Regions from separate parts of the Bradyrhizobium sp. USDA 3262 genome, predicted to be linked through region 2. Evidence: predicted binding sites of a transcription regulator. Region 2 holds the regulator's gene; the other holds the start of a gene.
The links. The regulator LexA, encoded in region 2, represses DNA repair genes until DNA is damaged. The targets are predictions, from matches to a motif close to TGTTCNNNNTGTGTTCNG.
Positions count from the first base shown of each region.

Region 1: a site for LexA is predicted at 3,593-3,610, ahead of ACVWYP_RS25655 (single-stranded DNA-binding protein). Genes of this name have one in related genera too.

Region 1 covers NZ_JBSSCT010000001.1:5,482,820-5,490,820, reverse strand. The annotation lists gene gyrA (DNA gyrase subunit A) at 1-2,051, opposite strand, end outside; gene ACVWYP_RS25660 (DUF2306 domain-containing protein) at 2,276-2,674, opposite strand; gene ACVWYP_RS25655 (single-stranded DNA-binding protein) at 2,932-3,423, opposite strand; gene ACVWYP_RS25650 (outer membrane protein) at 3,872-4,618, shown strand; gene ACVWYP_RS25645 (outer membrane protein) at 4,877-5,536, shown strand; gene uvrA (excinuclease ABC subunit UvrA) at 5,887-8,001, shown strand, end outside.
Region 2 covers NZ_JBSSCT010000001.1:5,785,377-5,793,377, reverse strand. The annotation lists partial or broken gene ACVWYP_RS27135 (ComEC/Rec2 family competence protein) at 1-963, shown strand, start outside; gene ACVWYP_RS27130 (hypothetical protein) at 960-1,187, opposite strand; gene ACVWYP_RS27125 (hypothetical protein) at 1,333-1,761, opposite strand; gene lexA (transcriptional repressor LexA) at 2,019-2,723, opposite strand; gene ACVWYP_RS27115 (molybdopterin molybdotransferase MoeA) at 2,966-4,177, opposite strand; gene ACVWYP_RS27110 (HAD family hydrolase) at 4,204-4,830, opposite strand; gene ACVWYP_RS27105 (hypothetical protein) at 5,223-5,378, opposite strand; gene ACVWYP_RS27100 (serine hydroxymethyltransferase) at 5,450-6,721, opposite strand; ZMP/ZTP riboswitch at 6,758-6,843, opposite strand; gene ACVWYP_RS27095 (YybH family protein) at 6,976-7,422, opposite strand; gene ACVWYP_RS27090 (winged helix-turn-helix transcriptional regulator) at 7,527-8,001, opposite strand, start outside.

The DNA of each region.
Region 1 (8,001 bases), 300 kb from region 2:
TCGCCTTCCCCGAGCTTCATGGCGATGATGCCGGAACGGCGCACGTCGACGAAGTCGGACAGCTTGTTGCGGCGAACGGTGCCGCCGGTCGTCGCAAACATCACGTCGAGATTGGCCCAGGAGGATTCATCCTCCGGCAGCGGCATGATCGTGGTGATACGCTCGCCCTGCTCCAGCGGCAGGATATTGATCAGCGCCTTGCCGCGCGCGTTCGGCGCCGCCATCGGCAGCCGCCAGACCTTCTCCTTGTAGACCTGGCCGCGCGACGAGAAGAACAGCACCGGCGTGTGCGTGGAAGCCACGAACAGGCGCGAGACGAAATCCTCGTCGCGGGTCTGCATGCCGGCGCGGCCCTTGCCGCCGCGGCGCTGCGCCCGGTAGGTCGACAGCGGCACGCGCTTGACGTAGCCCGCATGCGACACGGTGACGACCATGTCCTCGCGCTGGATCAGGTCCTCGTCCTCGACCTCGCCTTCCTGCTCGATGATCACAGTCTTGCGCGGGGTGGCGAACTGCTGCTTCACCTCCGCCAGCTCGGTCTTGACGATGCCCTGTACGCGGGCACGCGAGCGCAGGATGTCGAGATAGTCGGCGATCTCGGCCGCCAGCTTGTCGAGCTCTTCGGAAATCTCGTCGCGCCCCAGCGCGGTCAGGCGCTGCAGCCGGAGATCGAGGATGGCCCTGGCCTGCTCCATCGACAGCCGCAGCGTGCCATCCTCGTTGATGCGATGCCGGGGATCGTCGATCAGCGTGATCATCGCCTCGACGTCGCGGGCCGGCCAGTCGCGCGACATCAGGGCCTCGCGCGCGGTGTTCGGATCGGGCGAGGTTCGGATGACACGGATGATCTCATCGATATTGGCGACCGCGATCGCGAGGCCGACCAGGATGTGGGCGCGATCGCGCGCCTTGCCGAGCAGGAACTTGGTCCGCCGGGTCACCACCTGCTCGCGGAACGCGACGAAGATGGTGAGCAGGTCCTTCAGATTCATGGTCTGCGGACGGCCGGAATCCAGCGCCAGCATGTTGGCCGGGAAATTGGTCTGCAGCGGCGTGAACCGGTAGAGCTGATTGAGCACCACGTCGGGCACCGCTTCGCGCTTCAGCTCGATGACGACGCGATAGCCGTCACGGTCGGACTCGTCGCGCAGGTCGCCGATGCCCTCGATCTTCTTCTCTTTGACGAGATCGGCGATGCGCTCGACCATCGTCGCCTTGTTCACCTGATAGGGAATCTCGGTGATGATGATCGCTTCACGGTCCTTGCGGATGGTGTCGATCGTCACCTTGCCGCGCATCACGATCGAGCCGCGGCCGAGGTGGTAGGCGCTGCGGATGCCCTGACGGCCGAGGATCACGCCGCCGGTCGGGAAGTCCGGTCCGGGAATGATGTCGATCAGCTCGTCGATCGTGAGCGCCGGATTATCGATCAGCGCCACGCAGGCGTCGACGACCTCGCCGAGATTGTGCGGCGGAATGTTGGTCGCCATGCCGACGGCGATGCCGCCGGCGCCATTGACCAGAAGGTTCGGGAACCGGGCCGGCAGAACCGACGGCTCTTTCTCGGAGTTGTCGTAGTTCGGCTGGAAATCGACGGTCTCCATGTCGATGTCGGCCAGCACGGCCAGCGCCGCCTTGGTCAGCCGCGCTTCGGTATATCGATAGGCCGCCGGCGGATCGCCGTCGACCGAACCGAAATTGCCCTGACCGTCGATCAGCGGCACGCGCAGCGAGAAATCCTGCGCCATGCGGACCATCGCGTCGTAAATCGACTGGTCGCCATGCGGGTGATATTTACCGATCACGTCGCCGACGACGCGGGCGGATTTCACGTATTTCTTGTCCGGCGTATGTCCCTGCTCATGCATCGAATAGAGGATGCGCCGGTGCACCGGCTTGAGCCCGTCGCGCGCATCGGGCAGCGCACGCGACACGATCACGCTCATCGCGTAATCGAGGTAGGACTTCTTCATCTCGTCGAGAATGGAAACGGGACGAATATCTGAGGGTCCCGGCGGCTCGCCGGGCTTGTGGTCGTCGTTATCGGACAAAGGGGAAATCCGGTCAGTTCTACTGGGGAATCATATAGACCATCGAAGGCCTGATAACCACCCTTGCGCGGCTCCGGCAAGCCGTTTTTCCCTTCGTTTTTTCATGCACTTACGGGTGGAGCGCCGAGGTTCCGGCTGCTTGGTCGGGAAGCGCGTAGCGAATGGCGAATAGCGAATGGAAAAATCCCTGTTCGCCACTCGCCATTCGCTACTCGCCTCTCCCGTCAGTGGCCGAAAACCACCGCATGCATGATCCGCCCGGGCATGAAGGTGAACAGTCCGGCGATGAGCAGTGCGCCGAAGAAGATGCCGATCATCGTGAACCTGTGGCGGCGGACATTGTGGCTCCGAGCGGCCGTTACGCCGAGCACCAGCATCGCCAGCGAGAAGATCGACAGCAGGTGGATCGGGCTCCAGGGACCGACCAGCTGGATCTGATGGATCCAGAACGAGCTTCCGGCGACCACCAACATCAGGATCACCCAGATCCAGCCCAGGGTCCGGTGCGGCAGCGTGCCCTTGGGGGCGGCGAGCTGAACGGAGCCGAGCACGAAGGCGGCCATCGCGGCAAAGGCGTGAAGCGGGATCGCAGGCGCTGCGTCGAGCAATGGCGCGAGGCTCATGATGACGGCCCTCGAGTGAAGCTCGCGGCCAGACATCAAATGCCGCAGATCAATGTAAATAACATTTACATCGACCTGTGTCAAAGTTCAGGGAACCCGCATCACCGCACGTGAACCACCGCCGTTCTAGCAGATGGTTACGGGGTTATCCTCATAATCCACACGAGGAGATTGCCGCTCCGGATCGCAGCGACCGTTCCGGAAAATGATCTTCACGGAACGGCGCCTGACGGCATCGATAGAAGCGCGACCGCTCCTCAGAACGGGATGTCGTCGTCCATGTCGCTGTTGCGGCTGCCGCCGCCCGCGGCGACGGCGCGGCGCGGCGCCGAGCTGACCGGTCCGGACGAGCCGAAATCGCTGCCGCTATCATCGGAGAAGCTGCCGCCTCCACCGCCGCGCCCGTCGAGCATGGTGAGGTTGGAGTTGAAGCCCTGCAGCACGACCTCGGTCGAGTACTTCTCGACGCCGCTCTGGTCGGTCCATTTGCGGGTCTGCAGCTGACCCTCGATGTACACCTTGGCGCCCTTCTTCAGATACTGCTCGGCGACCTTGCAGAGGCCCTCGTTGAAGATCACGACGCGGTGCCACTCGGTCTTTTCCTTGCGCTCGCCGGTGCCCTTGTCGCGCCAGGTTTCCGAGGTGGCGATGGAAAGGTTTGCGATCGGACGGCCGTCCTGCGTCCGCCGGATTTCCGGATCCTTGCCGAGGTTGCCCACCAGGATCACCTTGTTCACGCTTCCTGCCATCGCATCATCTCCACTCAAAACCGGGCGTCCGGACATCGGCCGCCACTCTCAACCTTCGCCACTTACGTCGCAGGCGTCGTGGATGACCCTATACGCCGGTGCCGGCTCGCCGCCTTTGCCGTCGCGCCGGTTATCCACGATATTCGAGATATAGCATCGCATCCGGAATTGTTCCAGTTTTGTTCGCCACAACCAGCCGTAGAAGCGGCCAGTGCTGACGGAGCGGCAATCGACATCGGCACCGGCCGACGCCTGGCAGCGAGATCTATAAAAATAGCAAGCAAATCAGTGCCTTGCCTCATCGTTACTTCTTCCGCGAGTGTTGCATTTGGGAGACGGCGTTTGCGGTTGAATCAGCGTATAGCTACCAATCATGGCGCGGGCGCTCGCGTCTGGGATCGTGCTTCGGGACCGTTTGGAAGCCGATCGGGGAGCTGGGGGATTGATAATGAAGAAGTTTTTGCTCGGTACGGTTGCTCTGATTGCGTTTGCTGCGCCTGCCGCGGCCGCCGACCTCGCTGCGCGCCCCTACACCAAGGCGCCGCCGCCCGTGATTGCCCCGATCTATGACTGGACCGGTTTCTACATCGGCGCCAACGGCGGCTGGGGCTCGAGCCACAATTGCTGGGACCAGCTCCCGGCCGGCATCTTCCTCGCCTCGGACGGTTGCCATGACGCAACCGGCGGCGTCGCTGGTGGCCAGATCGGCTATCGCTGGCAGGCCGGCGCCTGGGTGTTCGGCCTTGAAGCGCAGGGCGACTGGGCTGACCTGAAGGGCAGCAACGGCAGCGCGATCTTCCCGGGCCTGTTCACCAACCAGTCCAAGATCGACGCGTTCGGCCTGTTCACCGGCCAGATCGGTTATGCCGTCAACAACGTGCTGCTCTACGCCAAGGGCGGTGCGGCGCTGACCGACAACCGCTTCAACACCTACTTCACCCCGACCGGCGTGCTGGTCGGCAGCGCAAGCGACACCCGCTGGGGCGGCACCGTCGGCGCCGGCATCGAAGTCGGCTTCGCGCCGAACTGGACCGCAGGCATCGAATACGACCACCTGTTCATGCAGGACAAGACCTACAACCTGATCGCCCCCAACGGCACGCTGAACAGCACCATCCGTGATCGTCAGGACGTCGACCTCGTCACCGTCCGCGTGAACTACAAGTGGGGTGGCCCGGTCGTCGCGCGCTACTGAACGCGCGAAGCAGATTGATCCAGACAAAAGGCCGGCCTCGTGCCGGCCTTTTTGTTTGTGCGCCGGCTTTTCGTTGCGTGTGCGCGTGCGCCTCACCGCGGCCGTTTTCGGTGCGTTGTGGTTTCGCGGATACACACGTTCCGGCATTTCTCTGTAGAAGCACCGGCACGTCACGCGACACTGCTGTGACGCTCTCTTCAAAATCTTTGAAGGGACAACAAGAAAATGGGCAAGAAAAACGGGACTCGGACTTTGAAAATCAGGAATGTTTTGCTGGCATCGGCCGGCTTGTTTGCACTGAGCGCTTTTGCACCTGCGATGGCCGCCGACATGGCGGCTCGCGCCCCCTACGTGAAGGCTCCGCCGCCGGCCGCGATCTACAACTGGACCGGCTTCTACGTCGGCGGCTTCGGCGGCTACGCCAGCGAGAACTCCGGCACCCCGAGCATGGAAGGCGGCTTCGGCGGCGGTACCATCGGCTACAACTGGCAGGCCGGCAACATCGTGTACGGCCTCGAGGTCGACGCTGCAGGCGCTGACATCGACGCTTCGGTCTCCGCCCTCGGCGTCACCGCCCGGAGCAAGATCGACTCGCTCGGCACCGTGCGCGGCCGCCTCGGCTTCGCCGTCGACAAGGTGCTGTTCTATGGCACCGGCGGCTACGCCTGGGCCAACAACGAGGTCAGCGTCACCGCGCTCGGCGTGACCGCCTCGCAGAGCAACTTCCACTCCGGCTGGACCGTCGGCGCCGGCGTCGAGGCGTTCATCGCCCCGCAGTGGTCGATCAAGGGCGAATACCTGTATCGCAGCCTCGACAGCGAGAACTATTTCGGCGTGCCGTCCGGTACGCTCGAGCTGCACAGCGCCCAGTTCGGCGTGAACTATCACTTCGGCGGCCCGATCGTCGCCAAGTACTAAGATCGATCTGCGATCAGATCGCACGGAAAGGCCGGCCTCGCGCCGGCCTTTTTGCGTAGGAGCGTTTTTAAGCGAAGCGGATTCCGGCTCGCGCAAAGAAAACGCGTCAAAGCAGGAATCTGGAGTCCCCCGTTCCGATTCCGTCGGAACGGGAAAGGCTCTCGCGGAACCGGCGCTGCTGACGGCTGCTGCCATCAGGCAAACTATCCGTTGATGGACGCGACTCAGCACTGGAAATTGTCGGCCGTTCTTCCTACGTTCCAGTCTTCACACCCCATCGGCGCAAGGTCCCGGCATCACCGGCGATGCGCGCCCAAAAGGCGCCCAAGCATGCGCCCGGAACTGTCGCTATGGATGAAGTGCTCAAGGCGAAGCGCCAACAGAACGCCGGCTCCTCATCGCGTGCCATCACGATCCGTGGCGCGCGCGAACACAATCTGAAGAACATCGACGTCGAGATTCCCCGCGACAAGCTCGTGGTGTTCACCGGCCTGTCCGGCTCCGGCAAGTCGTCGCTCGCGTTCGACACCATCTATGCCGAGGGCCAGCGCCGCTACGTCGAATCGCTGTCGGCCTATGCGCGCCAGTTCCTCGAGATGATGCAGAAGCCGGATGTCGACCAGATCGACGGCCTGTCGCCGGCGATCTCGATCGAGCAGAAGACCACGTCGAAGAACCCGCGCTCCACCGTCGGCACCGTCACCGAGATCTACGACTACATGCGCCTGCTCTGGGCGCGCGTCGGCGTGCCCTATTCGCCGGCCACCGGCCTGCCGATCGAGAGCCAGATCGTCTCGCAGATGGTCGACCGCGTGCTCGCGCTGCCGGAAGGCACCCGCCTCTACCTGCTGGCGCCGGTCGTGCGCGGCCGCAAGGGCGAGTACAAGAAGGAGCTCGCCGAGTACCTCAAGAAGGGCTTTCAGCGCGTCAAGATCGACGGCACCTTCTACGAACTGTCCGAGGCGCCCGCGCTCGACAAGAAATTCCCGCACGACATCGACGTCGTGGTCGACCGCATCGTGGTGCGTCCCGACCTCGCCCAGCGCCTCGCGGAAAGCTTTGAGACCGCGCTGAAGCTCGCCGAGGGCCTCGCCGTGATCGAATACGCCGATGCGCCGGCGGCGGCCGCCCAGGACGACAAGAAAGAGGACAAGAAGAAGACCGCGAAGATCCACGACAAGAGCGGGCCCGAGCGCATCCTGTTCTCGGAAAAATTCGCCTGTCCGGTCTCCGGCTTCACGATCCCCGAGATCGAGCCGCGCCTGTTCTCGTTCAACAACCCCTATGGCGCCTGCCCGGCCTGCGGCGGCCTCGGCGTCGAGCAGCATATCGACGAGGATCTGGTCATCCCCGACAAGGAGCTGACCTTGCGCAAGGGCGCGATCGCGCCCTGGGCGAAATCGTCCTCGCCCTATTACATCCAGACCCTGACCGCGCTCGGCAAGCACTACAAGTTCACGCTCGACACCAAGTGGAAGGACCTCACCAAGAAGGTCCAGAACGCGCTGCTGCACGGCTCCGGCGACGACGAGATCAAGTTCTCCTATGAGGACGGCGTCCGCTCCTACGACACCAAGAAGCCGTTCGAGGGCGTCATCACCAACATCAACCGCCGCTACCGCGAGACCGAGAGCGAGTGGGCGCGCGAGGAGCTCGGCAAGTATTTCTCCGACGTGCCCTGCGCCGGCTGCAACGGCCACCGGCTGAAGCCGGAGGCGCTGTGCGTCAAGATCGGCGGCAAGCACATCGGCGAGATCTCGGAGCTCTCGGTGAAGCGCGCCGGCGAATGGTTCGAGACGGTGCCGGAGGCGCTGAACGCGCAGCAGAACGAGATCGCGACACGCATCCTGAAAGAGATCCGCGAGCGCCTGACCTTCCTGCTCGACGTCGGCCTGAACTACCTGACGCTGTCGCGCTCGTCCGGCACGCTGTCGGGCGGCGAGAGCCAGCGCATCCGCCTCGCCTCGCAGATCGGCTCGGGCCTCACCGGCGTGCTCTACGTGCTGGACGAGCCGTCGATCGGCCTGCACCAGCGCGACAACGCCCGCCTGCTCGACACCCTGAAGCGGCTGCGCGACCTCGGCAACACCGTGGTCGTGGTCGAGCATGACGAGGACGCCATCCGCCTCGCCGATTACGTGCTCGATATCGGGCCCGGCGCCGGCATGCATGGCGGCCACATCGTCGCCGAGGGCACGCCCGACCAGATCATGCGCAACCCGAAATCGCTGACCGGCAAGTATCTCACCGGCGAGCTTTCGGTTCCCGTGCCCGACCGGCGGCCACCGAACCACCGGCGCACCATCAAGGTCGTCAACGCCCGCGGCAATAACCTCAAGAACGTCTCCGCCGAGATTCCGCTCGGCCTGTTCACCTGCGTCACCGGCGTGTCCGGCGGCGGCAAGTCGACGCTGCTGATCGACACGCTGTACCGCGCCATCGCCCGCAAACTGAACAATGCCAGC
Region 2 (8,001 bases):
TGGGGCGGCCGCGAGCTCACGATGCTGATGCTGGCCTCGCTGGTCGCAGGGCTTGCGACGACGCCCTACGCCGCCTTCCATTTCCACCGCGTGACGCCCTACGGGCTGCTCGCGAACCTCGCGGCGATGCCTGTCGTGTCAGCGGTCGTGATGCCGGCCGGCCTGCTGGGGCTCCTCGCCATGCCGTTCGGCTTCGACGGCGTGTTCTGGGCGATCATGGGCCTTGGCATCGACTGGATGATCCTGGTGACGCAATGGGTCGCCGCACTCCCGGGCGCGGTCGGCCGCATGGCGGCGTTCGGGATCGGGCCGCTGATCGCAGCGAGCGCCGGCATCATCCTGCTCGGGCTGCTGCGCACGCCGCTGCGCTGGTCTGGCGCCGTGCTGCTCGTGATGGCGTCGGTTTGGGCGCTCAGAGTGCCGCAGCCGGACGTGCTGGTCTCCGGCGACGGCCGCAACGTCGCGGTGCGCGGCGGTGACGGGCGGCTGCATTTGATGCACAGCGCCAAGGATGCGTTCCTGGTCAAGGAGTGGCTGGCGGCGGACGCCGACGCGCGGACCGCCACCGATGCGTCGCTCGGCGAGGGCGTCTCCTGCGATGCCGGCGGCTGCGTGGCCCAGGGACCTGGCGGCGCCTTCGTCGCGCTCGCGATCCGGCCGGAGGCGCTGGCGGACGACTGCGAGCGCGCAGGCCTGATCGTGACGGCGCGGCCGGCGCCGCAGGGCTGCGCGGCATCGGTGATCGATGCCGAGCGGCTGCGCCGCCACGGCGCGCTGGTGCTGCGACGGATCAGGGACGGCTATGCCGTCGATGCGGTGAAGCCCGGCGGGATCGACCGGCCATGGTCGCCGGCGGTTCCGGGCGACGGCGAGAGCGAGACCACGCTGCGCGCGCCCGGCGCCGCGCCGCGGCCTGCCGTGGACGCGACGCCGGCCGAGACCGATCTGCAGGGCGATGATTAGCGGTGGTCCGGTGAGGGGCCGCTCGGCAGCTCGAACAGGCCGAGATGGTATTCGTCGGAATCGGGGCCGGCGTCGGGCTTCTTGACGAGGGTGAAGGAAGCCTCGGGAAATTGCTCCCAGACTTTCAGGTCGTCGGCCGTCACCGTCAGCCAACCGAACCGGAACATGTAGCGGCCCGGTTCCGTGACGCGTCCAGCCTTTTGCCATGTGACCTTATCGACCACCGCGCACGTCCTCCGTGCCCGATGATGCGCCAAGGCGCCGGCCGACGCAAATCTCCCCATGCGCCCCGGAAGCGGAAGTCCGGGGTCGCCCGAAATTGCTTAGGTCATTCGCCGCCGAACAGCTCATTCCGCGGCGACGATGCGCTCAACCCAAAAACAGCGTTGCGAATGCGGAGGGCCGCCGCTCCACAACCTTCGGCTTCTGCTCGACCGGCGGATGCAGCGCCGGCAATTGCAGCACGCTGACGCGCTGTCCCTCGACCAGCTGGGTCACCAGGACATGGCTGCCGTCGGGGAATTCGACCGCGTCATGATGCCGATCGGGCACGTCGGGCTCGACTTCGTTGAACACGCCGACGCGATAGTTCAGCGTCTTGGTCCAGATCCAGCGGCTGTCGTAGCGAACGTTCTCGGCGAAAGCGAGCTCGGTGCCCGGCAGCATGCAGACCGCGACAGTGGGATCGTTCTCCGAAGCAAAGCCGCGGGTCGACGTGCCGCGGAACGTCGTCGTGATCAGCGTCTCTCCGACAATGGCGGGGCGCGATGCCACGGCGTGCAGACTATAGTCACACATCGGATGGCTCCTCATTTCGAGGTAGCGACCCGTGCCTCTCCTTGAGGCATTAGGGCCTCTACCAGAGTGGACGATAGCGAACGAGCTTCTGCTCGTTTCTGGGCGATTGTACGACTGGTCCGAGACCGCCTCCGATCACAAACACGCGACGCTGCGCGAGAGGTATCGGAGCGCATCGGGCAGGCCGTACGCTACACTATCATGCAAGGAACGATCCGACGTGTTGCTCGTTCCCGGCCGCCGCAAGTATTTGCAATTCAGTATTTGCGATAAAGGCCGATCAGCTTGCCCTGGATGCGGACCCGGTTCGGCGGCAGGATGCGCACTTCATAGGCGGTGTTGGCCGGCTCGAGTGCGATCGATGCGCCGCGGCGGCGGAAGCGCTTCAGGGTGGCTTCCTCCTCGTCGATCAGCGCCACCACGATGTCGCCGGTATTGGCGACGTCGTTGCGCTGGATCAGCGCCATGTCGCCGTCGAGGATGCCGGCATCGACCATCGAGTCGCCGCGCACTTCGAGCGCATAGTGCTCGCCGGCGCCGAGCATGTCGGGCGGCACGCTGATGGTGTGGCTGCGGGTCTGCAGCGCCTCGATCGGCGTACCGGCGGCGATCCGGCCCATCACGGGGACCGCGACCGGACGGTTGCCGTCGTCCTCGGCGATCGGCGGCGTGCTGGCGCGCCGGCCGAGGGTGCCTTCGATGACGCTGGGCGTGAAGCCGCGGCGGCCGTTGCCCCCGCCGGCCGAGAGTTCGGGCAGCTTGATGACCTCGATGGCGCGGGCGCGGTTCGGCAGGCGGCGGATGAAGCCGCGCTCCTCCAGCGCAGTGATCAGGCGGTGGATACCGGACTTCGAGCGCAGGTCGAGCGCATCCTTCATCTCGTCGAAGGAGGGCGGTACGCCGGCCTCTTTCAGACGTTCATTGATGAAACGCAGAAGTTCGTACTGTTTGCGCGTGAGCATCTCGAGTATCCCCCGGTTGATAGCGTCGTTCGATTCCGAGACTCTTCTGGTGGGGCCTGCAGGCGGGGCCTGACCTCAGGAGCATGTGCTCGTTGCACCTGCTTCCACCCGGCTTCCCGATTGTAGACACCAGTACTCGAAACAAATCATGAACGGACACTATATGTTCGATATGTGTTCCGCAACCACTTAATTTCCGGTGAACGGATCAGGCAACGCACAAGCGGCGGGGCGCAAAAACCCTATTCGGGCAGTGTCAGGATCTCGCATTCGCTGCCTTTGACGGCCGCAGCCGCGAACGGCGGACGCACGAGAAGTGCCCGTGCCGCAGCGAGATTCCCGAGCAGCGACGAGTCCTGCTGCGTCACCGGCGTCGCGATCAGCGTGCCGTCCTCGCGCGCTTCGAGCCGTGCACGCAGATAGTCCTCGCGCTGGTCGTTGGCGGCGAGGTCGCGGCCGAGCAGGGCGCTCGTGCGGCGATGATGGATCACTTCCCGGCCGCTCAGCGCCCGAATCAACGGCACCAGGAACAGGAAGGCGCAGACATAGGACGACACCGGATTGCCGGGCAGGCCGATCACCCGCATCGCATCGAGCCAGCCATGCATCATCGGCTTGCCGGGCCGCATCGCAATCCGCCAGAACGTCATGTCGACGCCCTCGGCTTCCAGCGACCGCTTGACGAGATCGTGGTCGCCGACCGAGGCGCCGCCTGTCGTGATGAGGACGTCGGCGCCGGCCTCGCGCGCCCGGCGAATGCCGGCCGTGGTCGCCTCCACCGTGTCGGCGGCAACGCCGAGGTCGACGGTCTCGGCGCCCTCGGCGCGCGCCAGCGCCCGCAGCGCGTAGCCGTTGGAATAGACGATCTGGCCGGGGCCGGGCCGCGAGCCCGGCATCACCAGCTCGTCGCCGGTCGCCAGCACCGCGACCTTCGGGCGGCGGCGCACCGCAAGTTCCGGATAGTTCATGGCGGCCGCCAGCGACAGCGCGCGGTCGGACAGGCGGCTGCCGCCGCTGAGCAGCACCTCGCCCGCGCGGAAGTCGACCCCGGCCGGGCGGATGTGCCGTCCGACGCTGGCGGCCTCCGTGATCGTGATGTGGTCGCCGTCGACGGTGGTGTCTTCCTGGATGATCACCGCGTCGGCGCCATTGGGGATCACGCCGCCGGTGAAGATCCGCACCGCCTCGCCGGCGCCGACCGTCCGCTCGAACGGCCGGCCGGCGGCGACTTCGCCGATCACCTTGAGCCGGGCCTTTAGATCAGCCGCATCGGCGGCGCGCACCGCATAGCCGTCCATCGCCGACATCGGCTGCGGCGGCTGGGTGCGCAGCGCGGCGAGGTCGTGCGCCAGGGTGCGGTGGTAGGCGGCATCGAGCGCGATCATCTCCTCCGGCAGCGGTTCGGCGCCGGCGAGGACGGCGGACAGGGCATCGGCAACCGGCATCAGGGCCACGCTCAGAGCTCCTCAATTCCTCATGTTCAAATACCAAGTGCGGTCAAAGCCCTTGCCACGTCATCCGTCGACGTCACGTGGATAGCATGAAGGCCGCGCGCCCGCGCACCTTCGATATTGGCGGCCAGGTCGTCGAAAAACAGGATCCGCGACGCCGGCACGCCGATGGCTTTTACCACATGATCGTAGGCCTCGGCGTCGGGTTTGCGGAAGCCGATGCTCGAGGACAGGAAGACGTTGCGGAAATGGCTGAGCAGCTCGGCATGGGTGACCGAGAAATGCGCGACATGGGCCGGATTGGTGTTGGAGAAGGCGTAGAGCGGCATCCGCTCGGCGGCCGCCGCGAGCAGCGGGGCGATGCCCGGCATCTCGCCGGTGAAGATCGCGTTCCAGCCTTCGAGGAACTGGGCGTCCGTGATGTCGATGCCGAGCGTCAGGCGCAGGCTTTCGAAGAACGCCGCGTCGTCGATCCGACCGATCTCGTGATGCTTGAAACTGTCGTCGACGACAAAGCGGGTGGCGAGCTCGGCGGGCGCACAGCCGGCATGCTGCGCCCAGTGCGCCATCACCTTCTCAAAGTTGATGTCGAGCACGACGCGGCCGATATCGAACAGCAGCACGTCGACGGAGTTGGGAGAGAATTGCGAGGTCATTGCATGAAACCGTGTACGAGAATTGCGGACAGGCGGCAATGTCCTCGATTTCAGTGACGGGTGTGTGGATTGTACGTGGCGTTGCATTCATCGCGAGACTGTGCCCGCGCGCACCACCGTCGTCCCGGCGAAGGCCGGGACCCATACGCCGCAGCGGGTGTTGAGAACGGGACGCGTGTCGTCCCAGCATCGTTCAACAATCAGCATTTGTGGTTATGGGTCCCTGCTCCCGTGCGCAATTGCGCACTAGGCAGGGACGACACCCAATATAAGTCGTCGTTTGTGGGTCGGGCAACTCAGTGGCACGCGCCAGCTTTCAGCGCACCAAGCGACTTGATGCTTGCCGGCGGCTTGATGCCAGCCGGCGGCTTGGTGCCCGCCGGACGTGGCTCTCACAGCCTGGACAGCGCCAGGCCGAGGTAACCGATCAGCGCACCGGTGCTGAGAATGATGACGACGAGCGCCTGTTCCGAGCGTGCTTGCAAGGTTTTCCGGGTCACGGCGTTGGACGCTCCGTCTTCGAGATCATGCGGTCCAACGAACAGCATCAATTTCCGTTCCGGTCCTTCCCCCGGGAACCTTCACGACCTGCCGAGTGACGCGAATGCGGCTGGGCCGCCTATGAGGGCGGCGCGATCCCCGGAACGGGGAAAGCGCGGCACATCTCGACGCTGTTCGACCTCAGTCGCTTGACGACCGCTGCATCTCCCTTCGATCGGAGGGACTCCACAATGAGTTCGGCGATGAGGCGCATTTCGGGCTCGCCCATGCCGCGCGTGGTCGCCGCCGGCGTCCCGAGGCGAATGCCGCTCGGCTTGAGCGGCGGACGCGGATCGTCGGGAATGATCTGCTTGTTTGCGGTGATCCCCACGGTGTCGAGGATGTTCTCGGCCGCACCGCCGTCCACGCCGACGCTGGCCACCGTATCCACAACCATCATGTGATTGTCGGTTCCGCCGGTGATCAACGTCATGCCGCGTTCCATCAACGCTTCGGCCAGGACCTTCGCGTTGCGCATGACCAGCCTTGCATAGGCCTGAAAATCGGACGTCGAAGCCTTCTTCAGCGTGACCGCGGTTCCGGCCACAACGTTCATGTGCGGACCTCCCTGCAATCCCGGGAACACCGACGCGTCGATCTTGCCGGCGAACTCCCGGCGACAGAGAACGATGCCGCCGCGCGGCCCGCGAAGCGTCTTGTGCGATGTCGTCGTCATCACGTCGAAACCCGCATCGAGCGGATTGCGCAAGGCGTTGCCGGCGATCAGGCCGCCGTAATGGCTGACGTCGGCCATGGTCAGTGCACCCACCTCACCGGCGATGCTCTTGAAGGACGCATAATCCAGATCGCGCGGATAAGAGCTGTAGCCGCACAGCACCAGCTTCGGGCGGACGTGCCGGGCCATGGCGCGGAGCTCATCGAAATCGATGGCGCCGCCGTTTGACGGCTGCGTCTTGTAGCGGGCGAAGTTGAAGAGCCGCCCCATGTGCGACACGGGCGCGCCATGGGTGAGATGGCCGCCGTGTGACAGGTCCATCGCCAATATCGTATCGCCGGGCTGCAGCAGGCCGAGATACACGGCCTGGTTCATTGGCGATCCGGACAGAGGCTGAACGTTGGCATGTTCGGCGCGGAACAGCGCGCACGCTCGCTGTCGGGCAAGGTTCTCTATCTGGTCGGTAAATTCCTGGCCGCCGTAATAGCGGCGTCCCGGATAGCCCTCGGAATACTTGTTGGTGAACACCGATCCGAGCAGCTCGAGAACCTCGGGATAGGTGTAGTTCTCCGACGGAATCAGCTCGACGCCGTCTTGCTGGCGGCGCTCTTCGCCCTCGAGCGCAAGGGCAACTTCGGAATCGTTGAGGTGGAGTTCATTGCGGAATGACGGCATGGTCCGGGCTCCCTAAGACGCTGGATCATCAGCTGAACGGGTTGCCCAGGCGAACGGCCATAGAACCCTTCGCGCTTCACCGTGGTCAATTCCACGTAAGCTCGCCAGTCGCGCGAGGGGCGAATGAGCCTGCGAGCTCATCGCGAGCAGAAGGCTATTCAATCCTCGGCGGTCCCGCAAGGGTTCCATAGCTGGCAGGGTTCCATAGCTGGCGTCGCCGGGAGGCTGACTGTGTAGCAGTAGCACCCGCGAATCTATTCCTTGACGAAAATGTGGGACTTTATCTTCCACTGCCCGTCGGGTTGGCGTTCAAGCAGTCTCACGGTGCTGCCAGAAATTGGCGCCGCCTTCTCATTTACCACTAGCGTGGCCGTGAAATGCGAGGTGGTGTAGGCGTAGTTTCCCATGGACAACACATCGACCAGCTCAACCTTGTGCTCTCTGACGCTTCTTCCCCGCCCGGCAAAGAAACTACGGATTGCCAAAGGGCCGGTGACCGGCTGCGCACCGGGCGGCATCAATCTGCCGTCAGCGGTATACAATGGAAGTAGGGCATCGAAGTCTGCGTTGTTGATGGCGGCATCCCACTTGGCAGCCACAGAGGAAAGTTCGTCGGCAAGTGGGTCTGCTGCTGCATGACCAACGCAAGCACAAGTGAAGATCAAAAGCAGGGCGTATGAAAGAAGAGAAGGGCGGCTCATCCTTGCCTCCTTTAGCTGAGATGCTCAGCGCATGAGCGCATTCGCAAACGCTACAGCTGGGGGAAGCAGGGTCACTAGTCCAAAAAGTGGACTGGAGGTGTCTTTCAGCTAGCTAAGACTTGCCCCGCGGCCGCAGACGCCTCACTGGCATATTTGCTACGTGGAAACCAAGCCCGCATGCTGTTCACAAGATGCTTAGGACCGTCGATCTCGATTTTGCCGAGCTCACGCGCCCGTAGCAGCGGCATCTCGTCTACGAAAATCTGCACAAGCGTCAGCAGACTCGCATAGAGGCTGATATCGACCTTGAAGCCGGGGTCATCCCAGCAGAGATCGGCTTCCTCCTTCTTCACAACAAACCACCAGCGCTTCGGCCGAGCGTCCGCAATCTCAATGTACAGCACGAAGTCGCATGGAATGTGCCTTAGATCGAACGAACGGCGCATATTCCACATGAGCCGGCCCGCGTGGAGTTCGTTCGGTGTGAGCTGGCTGCGAGCCCATTTGTGGCCCCAATAGCCCATTGCATCGATAATTGGCCTGGCTTCCCTGGCCGCCTGGGTTGGATGGTACTCCCAA